DNA from 3 places in the Pseudorhodoferax sp. LjRoot39 genome. Region 2 is predicted to be linked to each of the others. Evidence: predicted binding sites of a transcription regulator. Region 2 holds the regulator's gene; each other region holds the start of a gene.

Evidence for each region. Region 2 encodes LexA, which represses DNA repair genes until DNA is damaged. Its sites were predicted from a motif close to ACTGTATNNNNATACAGT; they were not measured.
Region 1: a site for LexA is predicted at 4,173-4,190, ahead of ACSQ4M_RS04785 (DUF4007 family protein). Genes of this name have one in related genera too.
Region 3: a site for LexA is predicted at 3,855-3,872, ahead of ACSQ4M_RS20855 (PA0069 family radical SAM protein). Genes of this name have one in related genera too.

What each region holds. Positions count from the first base shown of each region.
Region 1 is NZ_CAXUQL020000001.1:1,012,358-1,019,059, reverse strand. Features, by position in the region: gene metX (homoserine O-succinyltransferase MetX) at 1-442, shown strand, start outside; gene metW (methionine biosynthesis protein MetW) at 439-1,023, shown strand; gene ACSQ4M_RS04805 (aspartate aminotransferase family protein) at 1,073-2,422, opposite strand; gene ACSQ4M_RS04800 (LysR family transcriptional regulator) at 2,514-3,452, shown strand; gene ACSQ4M_RS04795 (SlyX family protein) at 3,446-3,667, opposite strand; tRNA gene ACSQ4M_RS04790 (tRNA-Ala) at 3,730-3,805, shown strand; gene ACSQ4M_RS04785 (DUF4007 family protein) at 4,251-5,174, shown strand; gene ACSQ4M_RS04780 (ATP-binding protein) at 5,167-6,702, shown strand, end outside.
Region 2 is NZ_CAXUQL020000001.1:5,357,119-5,363,820, forward strand. Features, by position in the region: gene kdsB (3-deoxy-manno-octulosonate cytidylyltransferase) at 1-263, shown strand, start outside; gene adk (adenylate kinase) at 387-1,043, shown strand; gene ACSQ4M_RS24985 (asparaginase) at 1,045-2,010, opposite strand; gene lexA (transcriptional repressor LexA) at 2,114-2,803, shown strand; gene ACSQ4M_RS24995 (hypothetical protein) at 2,928-3,215, shown strand; gene ACSQ4M_RS25000 (D-2-hydroxyacid dehydrogenase family protein) at 3,301-4,308, shown strand; gene ACSQ4M_RS25005 (hypothetical protein) at 4,341-6,539, opposite strand; gene ACSQ4M_RS25010 (3-hydroxyacyl-CoA dehydrogenase) at 6,602-6,702, shown strand, end outside.
Region 3 is NZ_CAXUQL020000001.1:4,489,355-4,496,056, forward strand. Features, by position in the region: gene ACSQ4M_RS20840 (monovalent cation/H+ antiporter subunit A) at 1-2,772, opposite strand, end outside; gene ACSQ4M_RS20845 (VOC family protein) at 2,879-3,319, opposite strand; gene ACSQ4M_RS20850 (VOC family protein) at 3,321-3,758, opposite strand; gene ACSQ4M_RS20855 (PA0069 family radical SAM protein) at 3,882-4,964, shown strand; gene dnaJ (molecular chaperone DnaJ) at 5,005-6,150, opposite strand; gene dnaK (molecular chaperone DnaK) at 6,243-6,702, opposite strand, start outside.

The DNA of each region.
Region 1 (6,702 bases), 4.3 Mb from region 2:
CATGAACGAGAAGTTCGGGCGCCAGTTGCGGGAGGGCATCGACCTCAAGTACAGCACGCAGGAGGTCGAGTTCCAGATCGAGAGCTACCTGCGCTACCAGGGCGACAAGTTCAGCGAGTACTTCGACGCCAACACCTACCTGCTGATCACGCGCGCGCTCGACTATTTCGACCCCGCGCGTGTCCATGGCGGCAGCCTGCAGCAGGCGCTGGCGCAGACCCAGGCCAAGTTCCTGCTCGTGAGCTTCACGACCGACTGGCGCTTCGCGCCTGCGCGCAGCCGCGAGATCGTGCAGGCCCTGCTCGACAACAAGCGCGCCGTCAGCTACGCGGAGATCGATGCGCCCCATGGGCACGACGCCTTCCTGCTCGACGATGCGCGCTACCTCAACGTGGTGCGCGCCTACTTCGCGCGCATCGCCAGCGAAGGAGCCGCGGCATGAGCGACCAGTCGACCATGGAGACCATCGCACGGCTCGTGCCGCAGGGCGCGCGCGTGCTCGACCTGGGCTGCGGCGACGGCGCGCTGCTGGCGCACCTGCGGGCCACGCGCGGCTGCACGGGCTACGGCATCGAGATCGCCGACGCCAATGTGCTCGCCTGCGTACAGCGCGGCGTCGACGTGATCCAGCTCAACCTCGAAGAAGGCCTGGCGATGTTCGACGACGCCAGCTTCGACGTGGTGCTGCAGATCGACACGCTGCAGCACCTGCGCAACGCCGAGACCATGCTGCGCGAGACCGCGCGCGTGGGCCGGCGCGGCATCGTGGCCTTCCCGAACTTCGCCCACTGGCCGAACCGGCTGTCGGTGCTGCGCGGGCGCATGCCCGTTACGCGCCGCCTTCCCTACCAGTGGTATGACACGCCCAACATCCGTGTCGGCACCTTCAAGGACTTCGGGGTGCTGGCGCGCAAGAACGGCCTCAGGATCCTGGACGCGTTCGGCCTGCAGGCCGGGCTGGAGATCCGCGCGTTCCCGAACGCGCGCGCGTCCACCGCGCTGTTCCACTTCGAGCGCGGTTGAGCCCAAAGAAAAAGGGCCCGAAGGCCCTTCCCGCTGTTGTGCGTGCCGCTCAGGCCACTTCGCCCAGCGCGTCCGACAGCGCGTTCACCAGCCGGTCGATCTCGGCCTTCTCGCTGATGAAGGGCGGGGCCAGCTGGATCGTGTCGCCGCCGTAGCGCACGTAGAAGCCCTTCTTCCACATCGCCATGGCGATCTCGTAGGGCCGCTTGGCTGGCTCGCCCGGCACCGGCGCGATCGTCAGGCCTGCGGCCAGGCCGATGTTGCGGATGTCCAGCACGTGCTTGGCGCCCTTCAAGCTGTGCACGGCCTGCTCGAAATGCGGTGCCAGCGCCTTCACGCGGCCCACGCCGTCCTCGGCCTGCAGCAGCTCCAGCGCGGCCAGGCCGGCAGCGCAGGCCACCGGGTGGGCCGAGTAGGTGTAGCCGTGCGGGAACTCGACCATGTACTCGGGGCCGCCGGCCGCCATGAAGGTGTCGTAGATCTCCTTGCTGGCCACCACGGCGCCCAGCGGCTGCGTGCCGTTGGTCACCTGCTTGGCGATGTTCATGATGTCCGGCGTCACGCCGAAGAACTCGGCACCCGTCATCGCGCCGCAGCGGCCGAAACCGGTGATGACCTCGTCGAAGACCAGCAGGATGTTGTGGGCCGTGCAGATGTCGCGCAGGCGCTGCAGGTAGCCCTTGGGCGGCACCACCACGCCGGCCGAGCCCGAGAACGGCTCGACGATCACGGCCGCGATGGTGGAGGCGTCGTGCAGCGCGATGATGTCCAGCAGCCGGTCGGCCAGCTCGGCGCCTGTTTCCGGGATGCCGCGCGTGAACGCGTTGGCGGCCAGCTGCGTGTGCGGCAGGTGGTCGGCCTCGATGGTCTGGCCGAAGGCCTTGCGGTTGCCGACCATGCCGCCGACCGAGATGCCGCCGAAGTTGACGCCGTGGTAGCCCTTCTCGCGGCCGATCAGGCGCGTCTTGCCGGCCTGGCCCCTGGTGCGCCAGTAGGCACGCGCCATCTTGAGCGAGGTGTCGGCCGCTTCCGAGCCCGAGCCCGCGAAGAACACGTAGTCCAGCCCGGCCGGCGTCAGTTCCTTGATCTTGTTGGCCAGCGCGAACGAGCCCGGGTGGCCGAACTGGAACGCCGGTGCGTAGTCCAGCGTGGCGATCTGGCGCGACACGGCCTCGGTGATCTCGGCCCGCCCATGGCCCAGCCCCGTGCACCACAGGCCCGACAGGCCGTCGAAGATCCTGCGGCCATCGGCGTCGGTGAAGTAGGCGCCCTTGGCGCCCACGACCATGCGCGGGTCGGCCTTGAAGTTGCGGTTGCCGGTGAACGGCATCCAGTGCGCGTCCAGCCAGGCGGCGTCGGTTGGGGAGGATTGGGTCTGCGGCGCGGACAGCACGGTCATGGCGGCTCCGGGATGGGTTGGAAAAGCGTGCATTGTTCGGCAGCACCATCTCTTGGACAATGTTGATGTATCAAACTTCAGTTGACGATCCATGCAAGTAAAGAACCGCGCCGTGCTGGGGCAGCTGGACGACATGGACCTGCGCCTGCTCAAGGTGTTTCGCAGCGTGGTGCAGTGCGGCGGCATGACGGCGGCCGAGCTGGAGCTCAACATCGGCACCTCGACCATCAGCCGCCACGTCAAGGACCTGGAGACGCGGCTCGGCCTGGTGCTGTGCCGGCGCGGCCGGGCCGGCTTCGCGCTGACCGAGGAAGGCCAGCGCGTCTACGACGAAACCCAGCGCCTGCTGGCCTCGGTCGACGTGTTCCGCAGCGGCATCGACGACATCCACGGCCGCATGGGCGGCGCGCTGGAGCTGGCCGTGTTCGACAAGACCGCCACCAACCCGCAGGCGCGCATCGCCGAGGCCATTGCGCTGTTCCGCGCCCAGGCGCCCGAGGTGCAGCCCAGCCTGCACGTGGCCTCCATCAACGAGATCGAGCGCGGCGTGATCGACGGCCGCTTCGCGCTCGGCATCATCCCTGCGCACCGGGCCTCGCGCAGCCTGCGCTACACCGAGCTCTTCGGCGAGACCATGCTGCTGTACTGCGGCCGCGCGCACGCGCTGTTCGGCGCGGCGCACACCAGTCTCAGCTGGGCGCGGCTGCGCCAGTACCCGTTCGCCGGCCTGGGTTACCACTCGCCCAACATGGAGCTGAGCCACCAGGAGCGCCTCGTGCGCCGCGCCAGCGGCTACGACCAGGAGGCCATCGCCACGCTGGTGCTGTCGGGCTGCTTCCTCGGGTTCCTGCCCGACCACTACGCGGCCGGCTTCGTGGCCAAGGGCCTGATGCAGGCCGTGGCGCCCGAGCGCTTTTCCTACGCCTGCCAGTTCGTGAGCCTGCTGCGGCGCTCACCCCAGCCTTCGCGTGCGGCGCTGCTGTTCCAGGACTGCCTGAACGCCGCCCACGCCGGCGCTCCATCTCAATAGTGGGGCGGCAGCTCGTCGCGCAGGTTGCGCGGCGCCCCTGAGGCGCCGGGGTCGGTTTGCAGCGCCCGCAGTGCCTCCAGCTGGCGGACCAGGGCGTCGATCTGCTGCTGCTGGCGGTACACGGTCAGGTTCAGCTCGTCCAACAGGTCTTCGGCCTCGCAGGCCTTGAGTTCCAACGCGTCGAGCCGCCGTTCGAGAGGGTCTTGGGCATCCATGGCGGGGATTGGACACCATGGCTGCACGTTGTCACGCGTCGGTACTAGAATCCTGCCGCCGTGGGGGGGTAGCTCAGTTGGGAGAGCGCCGCGTTCGCAATGCGGAGGTCGTGAGTTCGATCCTCATCCTCTCCACCACCGGATCGAGTGCCCTGTGGAACCCCATCTCGCCTCCGGCGGGACAGCTGCGGGACACACAGATGGCAAGTGTGACTTAAACCAAAGACTTGCACCTCATGCAAGTTTTAAGTTTATTTTGCAGGTGCAATTCTTAAGTTAAACGCTCCGTTCGGAGCCGTTCAAGTTGGCTCGGCCTCACGCAAGGCCGTCCATAGGTCGCGTTTAGTGGCGCTGTCACGCAGAGCGCTGCCGAAATTCAGTCGCGGCACGCGTCATTCCCCATGCCTGACCTGCACAGACGTGCCGGTTCGTCGTCGCCCCGGCGGAGCCTTTCGTCGCCCCTGTGGAGGAAAGCCATCACAGCTGCGCCAATGCCATCAGAAGTTCTGTATATTCGCACAGCTAGTCCTGCGAACTGGTGGACTTCACCAGTTCGGAGACCGCATCCAACTCAGACATCGTGATGAAGACGTCCGCATCCAAGGTCGGTAGAGGTAAGGCCGCCCATTTTTCCGGCCATGAAACGTTCCCGCTTCGTCAGATGTGGCTGAAGAAGGCTTTCGATCAGGCCGAAGAGGGAGGGCTCATCTCTAAGTCGACCTTCGCGGATGAGAACGCGATCGCCGAATTCGGCGTTGGCAAGAACATGGTCGCGTCGATCCGACATTGGGCATTGGCATGCGGAGTCATGCATGAAGTAGATGATGGCTTTCGCATTGCAAGCCTCGCGACCGAGATCCTCCAAGACGGCGGCCTTGACCCCTATGCTGAGAATCCGTCAACCGCATGGCTTGCGCATTGGCAGCTTGCGGGACGCTGCTTTCGCTCGACCACGTGGCAATGGTTGTTCAACCACGTAACGGCGCCGAACTTCACCCGCCAAGAACTCGAAGAGCCCTTGGCCCGCCACGCCCGAGAGCTTGATCCGAAGCATCGACTTTCCGCGACAACGATCTCGCGCGACTTGGAAACCTGCCTGCGTAGCTACGCTCCACGCGCTGCCGGTGGTTCGCCCGAAGACTTCGCCGAGCCGCTGCTCGGCGAGTTGGGCCTGCTGCAGGAGGTCCACAAGGGCCAGTACGCTTTTCGGCGAGGTCCTAAGGCCTCGCTGCATGACGGCGTCTTCGCATACGCCCTCGTCGACTTCTGGGACCGAACGGCCGAAGGCCAAAGTTCGCTGGCCTTCGAGACCATCGCCTATGCCGAAGGATCGCCGGGCAGAGTCTTCAAACTCGACGAGGAATCGATCGCCCAACGGCTCATCGCCATCTCCGATTTCACCGGACGCAAACTCGAATGGACCGACTCTGCCGGCCTTCGCCAAGTCCACCGCAAGCAGCTGTCCGGGGAAGACATCAAGAACATGGTCAGGCGCGCCTATGACTGAAAAGAAGCAACAGGCCCTCTCAGACATCGTCCAGATTTCGCGCCAGTACCAACGATCCATTCGCGTCGACGCCGACATCGGCCGCGCTGACGCCCTCTCCGGATACATCTGTCATGCGACGGCGGCCTCCGTGGTCGATGGAATGTGCAAGCAGCTTTCCGGCACCAATCAACGCTGCTTCACCTGGACCGGCCCCTTCGGCGGCGGCAAGAGCTCTCTGGCCGTGGCCTTGGCGAGCGCGCTGCACTCGGATAAGAACCTGCGGATCAAGGCCCGCGAGGCGCTGCGCCTGGACTCCAAGCCCACCTTCGACAAGGCCTTCCCGGTGCGCAAGGGATGGCTACTTGTGCCGGCCGTGGGTCGGCGCGGAAGCGTGGTCTCCGAGCTCCATGCGTCGCTGCGCCGCGCGCAGGGGCGCAACGTCGATGGCCGCAGCAAGCCCACTGCCCAATCGCTGATCGCGGAGCTTCTCGAAGAGGCCAAGAGCCGCCCGCATGACGGCACTCTGGTCATCATCGACGAGATGGGCAAATTCCTTGAAGCCTCCGCGCTGGGATCCGGGGACGATGTCTACTTCTTCCAAGAGCTGGCCGAGGCCGCCGCGCGCTCCGAAGGCCGCTTGGTGGTCGTGGGGGTGCTCCATCAGTCTTTCGCGCAGTACTCGGCCCGGCTTGGCATCGACACCCGAGACGATTGGGCCAAGGTCCAAGGCCGCTATGTCGACCTGCCGTTCGTGGCCGCGAGCGACGAGGTGGTTGAGCTCATAGGCCGCGCGATCGAAGCCAAGATGCGCCCCGAATGGATGGCCGAGGCCTCCGTCGCCATCGCGGAGGCGATCCGTTCGCGCCGCCCTGCCGTGGGCAAGAACTTCGCCAAGGCCTTGGAGGCCTGCTGGCCGCTGCATCCGGCCATGGCCGCGCTGCTCGGCCCAATCTCCAAACGGCAGTTCGGCCAGAACGAGCGCAGCACCTTCGGCTTTCTGTCGTCGGTCGAACCGCATGGCTTCCGCTCGTACCTGAACTCAACGCGCAAGGACGAAGCGAGTTGGTATCGCCCGAGCGATTACTGGGACTACCTGCGCTCGAACTTGGAGCCGGCGATCCTGGCCTCGCCCGACGGCCACCGCTGGTCGCAAGCCGTGGAAGCGGTGGAGCGGGCCGAAGCCAAGACGGGCGACGCCTTGCTTGTTTCGATGATCAAGAACATCGCGATCATCGACCTCTTCCGCAACGGATCGGGCCTGGCGGCCGATTCGGCGGTGATCGCCTCGCTCTTTTACCCGCGGCCGGCCGCGGAGCTCGACCTCGCCCTCCGAAAGCTCACCGAGCTCAAAGTTGCCCTCTTCAAGAGCTACACCGGCGCTTGGTCGGTGTTCGAGGGCAGCGATTTCGACATCGACGCGGCCATCGCCCAAGCCCTGGCCGCCTCCCCCGGCATCGACTACGCCCGGCTCGCGCAGCTTATGGGCCTGCACCCAGTGGTGGCCAAGCGGCACTACCACGAGACCGGCGCTATGCGCTGGATGGAG
Region 2 (6,702 bases):
GGTGGCGCGACGGTTTCGCCGAAGGCATCAACGCCCTGCCCCAGCCGGCGCCGCTGCGCCACGTGGGCATCTACGGCTACCGCGCCGGCTTCCTGCGCAGCTTCCCGATGCTGGCCCAGGCACCGATCGAGCAGACCGAGGCGCTCGAACAGCTGCGTGCCATGTGGCACGGCCACCAAATCGCCGTCCACGTCACCGAGCACGCGCCCGGTCCGGGCGTGGACACGGCACAAGACCTGGAACGGGTTCGCCAGCTGTTTTGACGAACTGTTGCGCCGGGGACTGACGGCCCCGGGGTGCATGCTATCCTTTGACGGAGAAGCACTGCGACAGCCTGCGCGCTGTCAGCGCTGCCGTCAACATCTACAAGCAATCCGAGGACATCCATGAGACTGATTCTGTTGGGCGCGCCAGGCGCAGGCAAAGGCACGCAAGCCACGTTCATCTGCAAGCAGTTCGGGATTCCCCAGATTTCCACAGGCGACATGCTGCGTGCCGCCGTCAAGGCCGGCACGCCGCTGGGCCTGCAGGCCAAGTCGGTCATGGATTCGGGCGCGCTGGTCAGCGACGACATCATCATCGGCCTGGTCAAGGAGCGCATCGCCCAGCCCGATTGCGCCAAGGGCTTCCTGTTCGACGGCTTCCCGCGCACCATCCCGCAGGCCGACGCCATGAAGGCGGCCGGCGTCAAGCTGGACTTCGTGCTCGAGATCGACGTGCCCTTCGACGCCATCATCGAACGCATGAGCGGCCGCCGCTCGCACCCGGCATCGGGCCGCGTCTACCACGTGCGCTTCAACCCGCCCAAGGTCGAAGGCCTGGACGACGTGACGGGCGAGGCGCTGGTGCAGCGCGAGGACGACAGCGAGGCCACCGTGACCAAGCGCCTGGACGTCTACAGCGCGCAGACGCGCCCGCTGATCGACTACTACACCCAGTGGTCCAAGGACGACCCGGCCCACGCGCCCAAGTACCGCAAGATCGACGGCACCGGCAGCGTGGACGAGATCACCGCGCGCGCACTCGCGGCCCTGGCCGCCTGAGTCAGGCGCCCAGCAGGTCCAGCTGCAGCTGGATCCGCGCCTTGACCGGCGACAGCGCCCCGGCCCCGGGCAGCGCGTCGCCCCCTCCTCCCATCACCCGCCCCTGCTCGCAGCGGCTGGCGCGCAGCACGCGCAAGCCCGCTGCCTGTGCGCGCAGCAGGGCCGCTTCCAATGCATGGTGCACGCTGCCATTGCCGGTTGCAGCGACCACGATGCCGCGCGCGCCGTCGCGCACCAGCGCATCGACACCGGCGCCGCTCGCGCCCGCGTGGCTGAACACGATCTCCACCCGCGGCCAGGCCTGCGGCACTGCCGGCAGCCGTGCCAGCAGTCCGGCCGTGGGCACGGTCTGCGGCCAGTCCCGCAACTGGCGCAAGGCGCCCGCCTCCACATAGCCCAACGGGCCGGCGTCCCCCGAGCCGAAGGCGTCCAGCCGGTAGCCGTGCACCTTGCGCACGTCGAACGCTGCATGCACCACGCCGGCACAGACGGCCACCACGCCGTGCGCACCCGGCTGCGCCGCCACGGCGAGCGCGTCGCGCAGGTTCTGCGGCCCGTCCGGCATGGCCGCGTTGGCAGGCCGCATCGCGCACGCCAGCACCACCGGCTTGGCCGGCGCCAGCACCGCCTGCAGGAAGTAGGCCGTCTCCTCCAGCGTGTCGGTGCCGTGCGTGATCACGATGCCCTGCACATCGTCGCGCGCGAGTGCCTCGGCGCAGCGCTGCGCCAGCCGCAGCCACACCGCGGCATCCATGTCCTTGCTGTCGATCTGCGCCACCTGCTCGACCTGCAGCACACAGCCGGGCGGCGCCTCGAAGCCCGCCAACAGCTGCGCCACGCCGACCTGGGCCGCCTGGTAGCCCAGCGTGTCGCCCGCACGCGGCGCCAGGCCCGCGATGGTTCCGCCCGAGCCCAGGACGAGCAGCGTGCGCGGGGATGCCCCTGGAAATACGTCTGGTGCTTGCATGCTTGTAGAAACTGATTGAAAATACAGGTACTGGAAATTTACACAGACCACTGTGTCGCTCCAGCCCATAGGGTAGCTGTACCACGTCGCACAAGGAACTGCCATGCCAGACGCCTCTTCTGCATTTCCGGCCAAGCTCACGGCACGCCAGCAACAGATCCTGGAACTGATCCAGGCCGCCATCGCGAACACTGGCGCCCCGCCCACGCGTGCAGAGATTGCCGCCGAACTGGGCTTCAAGTCCGCCAACGCCGCAGAAGAACACCTGCAGGCCCTGGCGCGCAAGGGCGTCATCGAACTCGTGAGCGGCACCTCGCGCGGCATCCGCCTGCGCAGTGACATGCTGCGCTCGGTCAACGAACGCCGCAGCAAGCAGTTCACGCTGCCCCTGCAGGAATTGGCGCAACTGGCCCTGCCGCTGATCGGCCGCGTGGCAGCGGGCTCGCCCATCCTCGCGCAGGAGCACGTGGACCAGACCTACTACGTGGAAAGCAGCCTGTTCCAGCACAAGCCCGACTACCTGCTGCGGGTGCGCGGCATGTCCATGCGCGACGCCGGCATCATGGACGGCGACCTGCTCGCCGTGCGCGCCACCAAGGATGCCAAGAACGGCCAGATCGTCGTGGCCCGACTCGGCGACGATGTCACCGTCAAGCGCTACAAGCGCACCGCCGACAGCATCGAACTGCACCCCGAGAACCCCGACTACCCCACCATCTTCGTGGAGCCCGGCGACCCCTTCGAGATTGAAGGCCTGGCCGTGGGGCTGATCCGCAACACCATGCTGATGTAGGCCCCCAAGCCTTTTCGCACAGTGTCAGGTGGCGGGCGTCCGCCGCGCAGCGCGCGGCAACCCTGGTGCTGTGCCTTTCAACCAATCCTGCCCCAATCCGCCCGATGGACGGAAGGAGTTTGAAATGGGAATCGCAATGCTGACCGCCGTGCGCGTGGCCCGGTTGCCGCAGTGGTTTGAGGAGTTCGGTCCGCGGCTGGCGGGCCGCCTGCAGCAGCGGCTGCGCCGCCGGTCGTTGCAGGTGGTGCCCGCCGTGGCCCGCCCCACACCGGCCCTGCGCGTGTTGCGCGTGCTGGAGCCGCACCAACCCCGCACGGCGGCGGGCCGCATGGTCATCTCCGGCCGCATGGCCGATGTGTGCGCAGAACTGGACCGCTTGGCCGCAGTGGAATCCGCGTCCACACGGCACTGACGACGCGGCATGGGAGCAGCGCCCAGCGTGGGCGCCATACCCGCTGGCGCCCTGGCGCCATGGGGGCGCGAGGCACAATGGCCGCATGAACATTGTGATCCTCGATGACTACCAGGACGCGGTGCGCAAGCTCGAATGCGCAGCCAAGCTCGAACCCTATGCGGCCAAGGTCTACACCAACACCGTCAAGGGCCTGGGACAGTTGTCGGTCCGGCTGCGTGACGCGGACATCCTTGTGCTGATCCGCGAACGCACCCACCTGAACCGGGCGCTGATCGAGAAACTTCCCCGCCTCAAGCTGATCGCGCAAACAGGGCGCGTCGGCCCGCACATCGATGTGGCGGCCTGCACCGAACGCGGCGTGGCCGTGGCCGAAGGCGTGGGCTCGCCGGTGGCACCGGCCGAACTGACCTGGGCCTTGATCATGGCGGCCACGCGCCGTCTGCCGCAGTACATCGGCAACCTCAAGCATGGTGCTTGGCAGCAATCCGGCATGAAGACCGCCTCCATGCCGCCCAACTTCGGCCTGGGCACGGTGCTGCGCGAACGCACCATGGGCATCTTCGGCTACGGCCGCATCGGCCAGATCGTCAGCACCTATGCACGCGCCTTCGGCATGCGCGTGCTGGTCTGGGGGCGGGCCGGCTCCTGCGAGCGCGCGCTGGCCGACGGCCACCAGATCGCGGCCAGCCAGGAGGAGCTGTTCGCCAACAGCGACGTGCTGTCGCTGCACCTGCGCCTCAACGAGGAGACACGCGGCATCGTCAAGCTCGACGACCTGGCGCGCATGAAGCCGACCTCGCTGCTGGTCAACACTTCGCGCGCCGAACTCATCGAGCCCGATGCGCTGCTGGCCGGCCTGAACCGCGGCCGCCCCGGCATGGCTGCCGTCGACGTGTTCGAAAGCGAACCCATCCTGCAGGGCCACGCGCTGCTGCGTCTGGAGAACTGCATCTGCACGCCGCACATCGGCTATGTGGAACTGCAGAGCTACGAGATGTACTTCAACGCCGCATTCGACAACGTGCTGAACTACATCCGCGGCACGCCCACCAACATCGTCAACCCGGGCTCACTGCAGGTACGCCGCTGAAGGCCTCGAGGGGGCGGTAGCCCCCCGGGACCTCAGCGCGTGGACTTGGGCGCGATGCGCGCCTCGGTGTTCGGATCGAACAGGTCGAAGTCGATCAGGCCGCTGTCGATCTCGGGCTTGTCGGACCTGGCCGGCATGCTGGCGGGCGGGGCCATCGGGGTGGGCGCCGATGCCGGCGCCTCGGCGAACGCGTCATCGTCCAGCAGCGGCAGGTCGATGTCGACCAGCGACAGCTCCGGAAGCGCCGCGACCTCGCCCGTGCTCGTCGACAGGTCGATGTCGAGCTCCAGCCCAGTACCGTCATGCGCTGTTGGCAGAGGAGCCTGCCCGGAATCCGGCACGAGATCCAGCATCGAATCCGTGGCGGCGCTGGCCATGAGCGGCGCACCGGCCTGCGGGCCTGCGCCCAATCCACGCTGCCCGGCCACCGCCGGTGCAGGCGGAGCGATCACCCCGAAGCCGGAAGGCGAGCGCGTGCCGCCCGCGGGCACGAACACATCCTGCGCCACGCCATACAGCATCAGCAGATCCCGGTAGGCGGCCAGGTCGAGGGGACGACCGGTGTCGTCCGGATGGCGCAGCAGGTTGGCCTCGATCGTGTCCAGCACGCGCACGTGGCCCCAGGCGGTCTCGATGCTGAGCAGCGTCGCCGGATAGTCCTCCAGCCCCAGGCCTTCGTCGGCAAAGGCAGCGAAGTTGGGCACATGGGCGTTGAAGCGCCGCTCGAAGCGCGCACGCAAGGCGTTGAAGTCGTCCTTGCGGCCCTGCTGGTGGTAGATGCCGAACAGTTCCAGGAAGGCCAGCGGGCTCATGTCCTGGTGCTCGTCCAGGTGCTGCTGCAGCACTTCGATGGCTTGCTCGTACTGGCCCAGCGAGACGAAGAAATCGGCATGTTGCTGCACATCGACGAATTCGTCCGGACGCACGGGCCGCGATGCGTCCACCGACTGCACCCGGTCGTGCGCAAAGACCGCCGCTGCCACGGCACCCGTGTCCACCGTCGACGGCCGTCCGACGCCGAGCGCGGAGGCGGGCTCGCTGTCCAGGAATTCATCGGCCAGCGATGGCCGGGACACCACGGGTGGCCGCGTCACGGGCGGCGGGACGGCGGCGGGCACCGGCACGCCTGCGGTGGCGCGCGGGGCAGCCTCGCCGCTCCAGTGCGCCGCAGCCAGCGCGGCCTGGCGGGCGCGTTGCCAGAAGTACGCCGCCAGGCCGACCATGAGGGCCAGCAATGCCAGCAGCCCGTAGACGAACAGGATGTCGATGCGGCCACTCTCGGCCTCGTCGAGCCGGCGCTCCGCACGCTCCAGCCGGGCGCGGAGTTCGCGCTCAGCCGCGCTCGGCTCGGCCGCCTGCTTGCGCTGCACGGCCTGTTGCGCCTCCAGCGCTTCGAGGCGCTGCTTGTCGCGCACGATCTCTTCCGGCGTGGTGCGCAGTGCGCGCCAGATGGCGGCCACAGCCTCACGCTGCGCCGCATCGTCGATGAGTTGCGAGTTCAGCGCCGGACTGGGCTGCATGCCGGCCACGGGCGTGGCCGGCGCATCCAGCGTCAGGCGCGGCACGCCCGTGGCTGGCGCCGAAGCCGCTGCCTGGGCCTTGACGGGGGCTGGCCGCGGCGCGGGGGGGGATTTCGGCGCGGCGGCCTGGGCCTGTGCACGCGCAGGTGCGGGCGGGCGGGCCGGGCGCGGTACCGGACGCGGCGCTGGCGCCGCTGCGGCACGGGGCGGTGGCGCCGGCGCCGGCCGCACCGATTCGGCCGGGGGTAGTGGCGCGGCCGCAACAGCAGGCGGCGTTGGAGGTACTGCGGGCACCGGTCTCGCCAGGTCTACCGGCCCGGCGGCCATCTTCAGCTCCGCCGGGAATTCAGGCAGGAAGTCATAGCGCCGTACGCCGCCCTGGCCGCACAACGCATGCAGCACCAGGCCCACGACGGGCTCGTCGATGACGGCGTTGGAACGGATGCGCAGCACGGCTTCCTGGGAGCCGGCGGCCGGCGCCTGCACCACGAGGCGCACCCGAGACGACTCCACCAGCGTGTCGCCGTGGAACACCTCGATGCGAAAACACTGCGCCGTGGCATCTTCAGGCTGGTCGACGCGCACCTCCACCGCCAGGCTCAGCGGCTGGCCGAGAACCACGTTGCCGCGTGCCCGCCCAAGACTCAATGCCGAACTGCCGACCGCCACCCCCAGCAGCCCCAGCCCCACCAGCTTGTGTTGTAGTTTCACAGTGAGTGCTTATGCGTCTTTCGCGCACCTTACCACGCAGGTCGGCGCGTCATAATTGCTCGATGGATACAGCATATCGCGTTGTCGGCGTGGTCGGCGCCGGCGCAATGGGCCGCGGAATCGGTCAAATTGCAGCACAAGCAGGTAGTACCGTCAAACTCTT
Region 3 (6,702 bases), 870 kb from region 2:
GTGCAGTTCGCCCAGCAGCGGCAGCGTGACGTGGGCCGTGTGCGTGGTCAGGAACGGGTAGTGCAGCACGATGGCACCGGCGCCCGTCGCCAGCGCCAGCAGCAGGCCGACCGCGATCCAGCGGCGCGGGTAGATGCGCAAATGCTCCTCCACCCATTCCGTGCCCGAGACGATGTACTGCAGCAGCAGCGCGACCGACATCACGAGGCCGGCGACGAAGCCGCCGCCCGGCGCGTTGTGGCCACGCAGGAAGAAGTAGACCGACACCAGCACCGCCAGCGGCAGCAGCAGGCGCACCAGCACGGCCGGCACCATGAGGTAGCCGACCGCGGTGTCCTTGGCCAGGCGCGGGTTGAACACGTCGCTGCTGCCGTCGTCGGACTGGGCCAGTTGCTGCGGCGGCAGGGCCATGGATTCGGGCGCGGGGCGGAAGCGGCGCAGCAGCGCATAGACCGTCAGCGCGACGATGCCCAGCACCGTGATCTCGCCGAAGGTGTCGAAGCCACGGAAGTCCACCAGCATCACGTTGACGACGTTGGTGCCACCGCCCTCGGTCAGCGCGCGGTCCAGGAAGAAGGGCGAGATGCTGCCCACCGAATCGCGCGTCATGACCAGCCAGGCCAGCGCCGACATGCCGCAGCCGGCGCCGATGGCGATCGCCAGGTCGCGGCCGCGGCGGCCCCAGGGCAGGATGCGTTCGCGCGCGGACTGCACGACGAACTTGCTGCGCATGGGCAGCCAGCGCAGGCCCAGCAGGATCAGCACGGTGGTGACGGCCTCGACCACGAGCTGCGTGAGCGCGAGGTCGGGTGCGGAGAACCAGATGAAGGTCAGGCAGCAGGTCAGGCCCGCGCCCGAGGCCAGCATCAGCGAGGCCAGCCGGTGGAACTTGGCCTGCCAGGCCGCCCCGATGGCGCAGATGCAGCCGATCACCCAGGTCATCGCGAACATGGGCGAGAACGGCAGCGGCGAACGCTCGCCCTGCGTGACCGGCGTGAACCACAGCGATGCGCCGGCGCCGGCCAGTGCCACGCAGACCAGCAGCAGCAACTGTGTCTGCATCCGGTGCGTCGCGAGCAGGCGGCGGCTGCGGCGGCCGGCTTCGGTGGCGCGGGCCAGCAGGTTCTCGAACACGCGCTGGCCGTCGAAGCGGTGCAGCACCGGCGTGCGCGCCAGCCGGCCGGCTTCGCGCTGGCGGCGCTGTACGAGGTACAGCGCGGCACCGCCGGCCAGCGCCACGAAGCTCATGGCCAGCGGCAGGTTGAAGCCGTGCCAGACCGCCAGGCTGTACTCGGGCAACTCGCCACCGACCACGGGCGCAGCGGCCGCGGCCAGCAAAGGGCCGACCGACCATTCGGGCGCCACGCCCACCACCAGGCAGGCCAGCACCAGCAGTTCGACCGGCACGCGCATCCAGTGCGGCGGCTCGTGCGGCGGCTTGGGCACCGCGCCGATGCACGAGGGACCAAAGAACACGTCGAACACGAAACGCGCCGAGTAGGCGACGCTGAACAGCCCGGCCACCGTGGCCAGCACCGGCAGCGCGCGGTCGACCCAGGGCGTGGACTGCAGGAACACGGTCTCGGCGAAGAACATCTCCTTGGACAGGAAGCCGTTCAGCAGCGGCACGCCAGCCATGGAGGCGCTGGCGATGATGGCCAAGAGGCCCGTGATCGGCATGAGCCTGGCCAGGCCCGAGAGCTTGCGGATGTCGCGCGTGCCGCTCTCGTGGTCGATGATGCCGGCGGCCATGAACAGCGAGGCCTTGAAGGTCGCGTGGTTCATGATGTGGAAGACGGCGGCCACCGTGGCCATGGGGCTGTTCATGCCCAGCAGCAGCGTGATCAGGCCCAGGTGCGAAATCGTCGAGTAGGCCAGCAGGCCCTTGAGGTCGTTCTGGAACATCGCCACGTAGGCGCCCAGCAGCAGCGTGATGGCGCCGGCCCCGCCGACCAGCCAGAACCACTGCTCGGTGCCGGCCAGCGCGGGCCACAGCCGCGCCAGCAGGAACACACCGAGCTTGACCATGGTGGCCGAGTGCAGGTAGGCGGAGATCGGCGTGGGCGCTGCCATGGCGCGCGGCAGCCAGAAGTGGAACGGGAACTGCGCGCTCTTGGTGAAGGCGCCCAGCAGCACCAGCACCAGCGCGGCCGGGTACAGCGCATGGGCCTTGATCTGCGCGCCGGCGGCGAGCACGGCGTCCAGCTCGTAGCTGCCCGCGATGCGGCCGATCAGCAGCACGCCGGCGAACAGGCACAGCCCGCCCGCGCCCGTGACCGTGAGCGCCATGCGCGCGCCGCGGCGTGCGTCCTTGCGGTGGTGCCAGTAGCCGATCAACAGGAACGAGAACAGGCTCGTGAGCTCCCAGAACAACACCATCTGCACCAGGTTGCCCGACAGCACCACGCCCATCATGGAACCCATGAAGGCCAGGAAGAACGAAAAGAAGCGCGGCACCGGGTCGGAGGCCGACAGGTAGTAGCGCGCGTACAGCACCACCAGCGTGCCGATGCCGGTGACCAGCATGCCGAACAGCCAGGCGAAGCCGTCCAGGCGGAACACGAGGTTCACGCCCAGCGTGGGCAGCCACAGGTACTCCTCGCGCAGCAGGTTGCCGCCGGTGACCTGCGGGAACTGCATGCCCAGGTGGAGCGCACAGCCCAGCGCCACCAGGCCGGCCAGCGTCGCCTCGCGGTTGCGGGCCGTCGACGGCATGAACATCGCGAGGACACTGCCGAGGAAGGGGACGAGGACGAGCAGGGCCAGGGACATCGCGATCAATTTTATCGATGGGCGAAGCCCTTCCCTTTGGCGTTTCCCTCGTGACGAAAGCTTTTTCCAAGCTTGCGCCGGGCGGCAGCCACTGGTCAGGTGCGCATCAGGCCCCTGTGGCCCAGGGATCGTAGTTGCCGAAGTTCCAGATATGGCCCTCCGGGTCGGCGCAGGTGAAGCCGCGCGCGCCGTAGTCCTCGTCCTTGATCTCCAGCAGGATCTTCGCCCCAGCGGCCTTGGCGCGCGCATAGACCGCGTCGGGGTCGGACACCACGATGAAGGCGCTCTGCGTCTCGGCGCCGCCGATCTCGTCAGGCTGGCGGATCAAGCGGCCCCAGGGCGTGGGCTCGTCGCTCACAGCGCCCAGCATCACCATGCCATTGCCGAACACGAGCTGCGCATGGGCGACCTGGCCCTTGTCGTCCAGGTGGACCGCATGACGCTCGAAGCCGAAGCTCGTGCAGAGCCAGTCGATCGCGGCCAGCGCGTCGCGGTAGCGCAGGCAGGGGATCACGCTGGAACGTGCGGGAAGGGCGGGGGAGGCCATGTCAGGTCTTGCTGCTGCAGTTGACCATCCAGCAGATGCCGAAGCGGTCGGTCAGGCTGCCGAAGTAGTCGCCCCAGAACATCTGCTGCAGCGGCATCTGGACCGTGCCGCCCTCTGACAGCGCGGCGAACAGCCTGTCGGTGTCGGCGCGCGTGTCGGGTTCCAGGTTGATGTGCACGTTGTTGCCCTGGTGGAGCTGGAACCCCATGGACTCGGGTGCGTCCGTGCCCATCAGCACATGCTCGCCCAGGGTGGCGAGTTCCACGTGCATCACGAGTTGCTTGTCGACCTCGGACAGCGGTGGCTGGCCCGGCATGGCGGGCGCCTCGCCCATGCGGCGCACGCCGCCGATGAAGTCGCCACCGAACACGCTGCGGTAGAAGTCGAAGGCTTCCTCGGTCTGGCGGTTGAAGTTGAGGTAGGTACTGACGCGGGCCATGGAAACTCCTGTGGAGGGTTGGGGGAACAGGTGCACGACGCCCCGACGGGCCGGAAATCGACAGCGGCGCTTGCCGTACACGGGACCGCTCAATATACTGGTTAAACAACCAGTATTCAAGCCATGGCCACCGAGACCACCATCCCTATCGCGGCGCTCAAGGGCCGCGGCGCCGCCACGCGGATCGCGCACCGCTTCGCCAAGGACGCCCGCGACGCCTTCGACGATGGCTGGGGCACGTTGCAGGCCGATGACGCTGCGCCCTTGCAGACCGAGGTCATCTTCGAGGAGGCCAAGAGCGCGATCGTGCAGCAGCAGTCGCCGGACATCTACTTCGAGCAGTCGATCAATCCCTACCGCGGTTGCGAGCACGGGTGCATTTACTGCTTTGCCCGGCCCACGCACAGCTACCTGAACCTCTCGCCCGGCCTGGACTTCGAGACCAAGATCATCGCCAAGCGCAACATTGCGCAGCTGTTGCGCGCCGAGCTGGCGCGGCCGCGCTACGTGCCGCAGGGCCTGGTGATCGGGGTGGTCACGGATTGCTACCAGCCGGTGGAGCGCGAACTCAAGCTCACGCGCAGCGTGATCGAGGTCTTGCAGGAGGCGCAGCACGCCTTCTCGCTGATCACCAAGTCCAGCGGCGTGGAGCGTGACATGGATCTGCTGGCACCCATGGCTGCGCAACAACTGGCCGCCGTCTACGTGACCATCACCACACTGGACGCCGGGCTCGCGCGCACGCTGGAGCCGCGCGCCGCCTCGCCGCAGCGCCGGCTGCGCACCATCCGCACGCTGGCCGAGGCGGGCGTGCCCGTGGGCGTGAGCGTGGCGCCGCAGATCCCCTTCGTGACCGACGACATGGAGCAGGTGCTGGCCGCGGCCTGGGACGCCGGCGCGCGCAGCGCGTTCTACACCGTGCTGCGCCTGCCCTGGGAGGTGGCGCCGCTGTTCCGCGAATGGCTGGCGCTGCACCTGCCCGACCGGGCCGAGCGCGTGATGGCGCGCGTGCAGGAGATGCGCGGCGGCAAGGACTACGACAGCGACTTCGCCACGCGCATGAAGGGCAGCGGCATCTGGGCCGAGCTGATCCGCCAGCGCTTCGAGAAGGCCTGCGCGAAGCTGGGCTTCAACCGCGAGCGCGCGGCAGCCGACCTGGGCCTGTTCCGTCGGCCGGCGCTGGACGGGCAGGCCAGCCTGTTCTGAGCCCCAAAAGAAAACGCGGGCCCGGGGCCCGCGTCGTTCATCAAGCGCTGAAGAACTTCTTCAGCCGGTCGGTCCAGCTGTCGCCGGACGGCGAATGCTTGCCGCCGCCCTTGCGCAGCGAGTCTTCCAGCTCGCGCAGCAGCTTGCGCTGGTGCTCGGTCAGCTTGACCGGCGTCTCCACCGCGATGTGGCAGTACAGGTCGCCCGGGTAGCTCTCGCGCACGCCCTTGATGCCCTTGCCGCGCAGGCGGAACTGCTTGCCGGCCTGCGTGCCTTCGGGGATGTCGATGGCCGCCTTGCCCGACAGCGTGGGCACCTCGATCTCGCCACCCAGCGCCGCCGTGATGAAGCTCACGGGCACGGTGCAGTGCAGGTCGCCGCCGTCGCGCTCGAAGATGTCGTGCTTCTTGATGCGCATCTCGATGTACAGGTCGCCCGGCGGGCCGCCATTGGACCCGGGCTCGCCGTTGCCGACCGAGCGGATGCGCATGCCATCGTCGATGCCGGCGGGGATCTTCACCTCCAGCGTCTTCTGCTTCTTGATCTTGCCCTGGCCATGGCAGGCGCTGCATGGCTCGGGAATGATCTTGCCGGTGCCGCGGCAGGTCGGGCAGGTCTGCTGCACGCTGAAGAAGCCCTGGCGCATCTGCACCGCACCCTGGCCGTTGCAGGTGGTACAGGTCTTGGGCTGGGTGCCGGGCTTGGCGCCGCTGCCGTGGCAGGTGTCGCAGGCTTCCCAGCTCGGGATGCGGATCTGCGCGTCCTTGCCGCGGGCCGCTTCTTCCAGCGTGACTTCCATCGCATAGGACAGGTCGCTGCCGCGGAACACCTGGCGGCCGCCAGCGCCGGCGCGCCCGCGCTGCTGGCCGAACATGTCGCCGAAGATGTCGCCGAAGGCCTCGGCGAAGCCGCCGAAGCCTTCCGCGCCAGCGCCACCGGGGCCGCGCATGTTCGGGTCCACGCCGGCATGGCCGAACTGGTCGTAGGCCGAGCGCTTCTGCGCATCGGTCAGCATCTCGTAGGCCTCTTTGGCCTCCTTGAACTTCTCTTCGGCGGTCTTGGCGGTGTCACCCTGGTTGCGGTCGGGGTGGTGCTTCATCGCCAGCTTGCGATAGGCTTTCTTGATCTCGTCTTCCGAGGCGTTCTTGGGCACCCCGAGGACTTCGTAGTAATCGCGTTTGGACATGGTTCGTTCGGGTCGGCTCTGCGCGCTCGGTCAAACGGGAACGCCGCGTGCAACCTCTGGGTGGCTGCAGCGCGGCGTACGGGTGGGTCGGATCAGCCCTTCTTGACTTCCTTCACCTCGGCGTCGACGACATCGTCGTCGGCCGGCTTGGCCGAGGCCTGTTGCTCTCCGGCACCCGGTGCTGCACCGGCACCGGCGCCAGCCGCAGCACCTTCGGCCGCCTGCTTGGCCTGCATGTCGGCGTAGACCTTCTCACCCAGCTTGGCCGAGGCCGTCATCAGCGCGGTGGTCTTCTCGTCGATGGCGGCCTTGTCCTCGCCCTTGAGGGCCTCGTCCAGCGCCTTCAGGGCAGTCTCGATGGCTTCCTTCTCTGCGGCCTCGAGCTTGTCGCCGTGCTCGGCCAGACTCTTCTTCACGCTGTGCGCCGAAGCCTCGCCCTGGTTGCGGGCCTGGATCAACTCCAGCTTCTTCTTGTCGTCGGCCGCGTTGAGCTCGGCATCCTTCACCATCTGCTGGATCTCGGCCTCGGACAGGCCGGAGTTCGCCTTGATG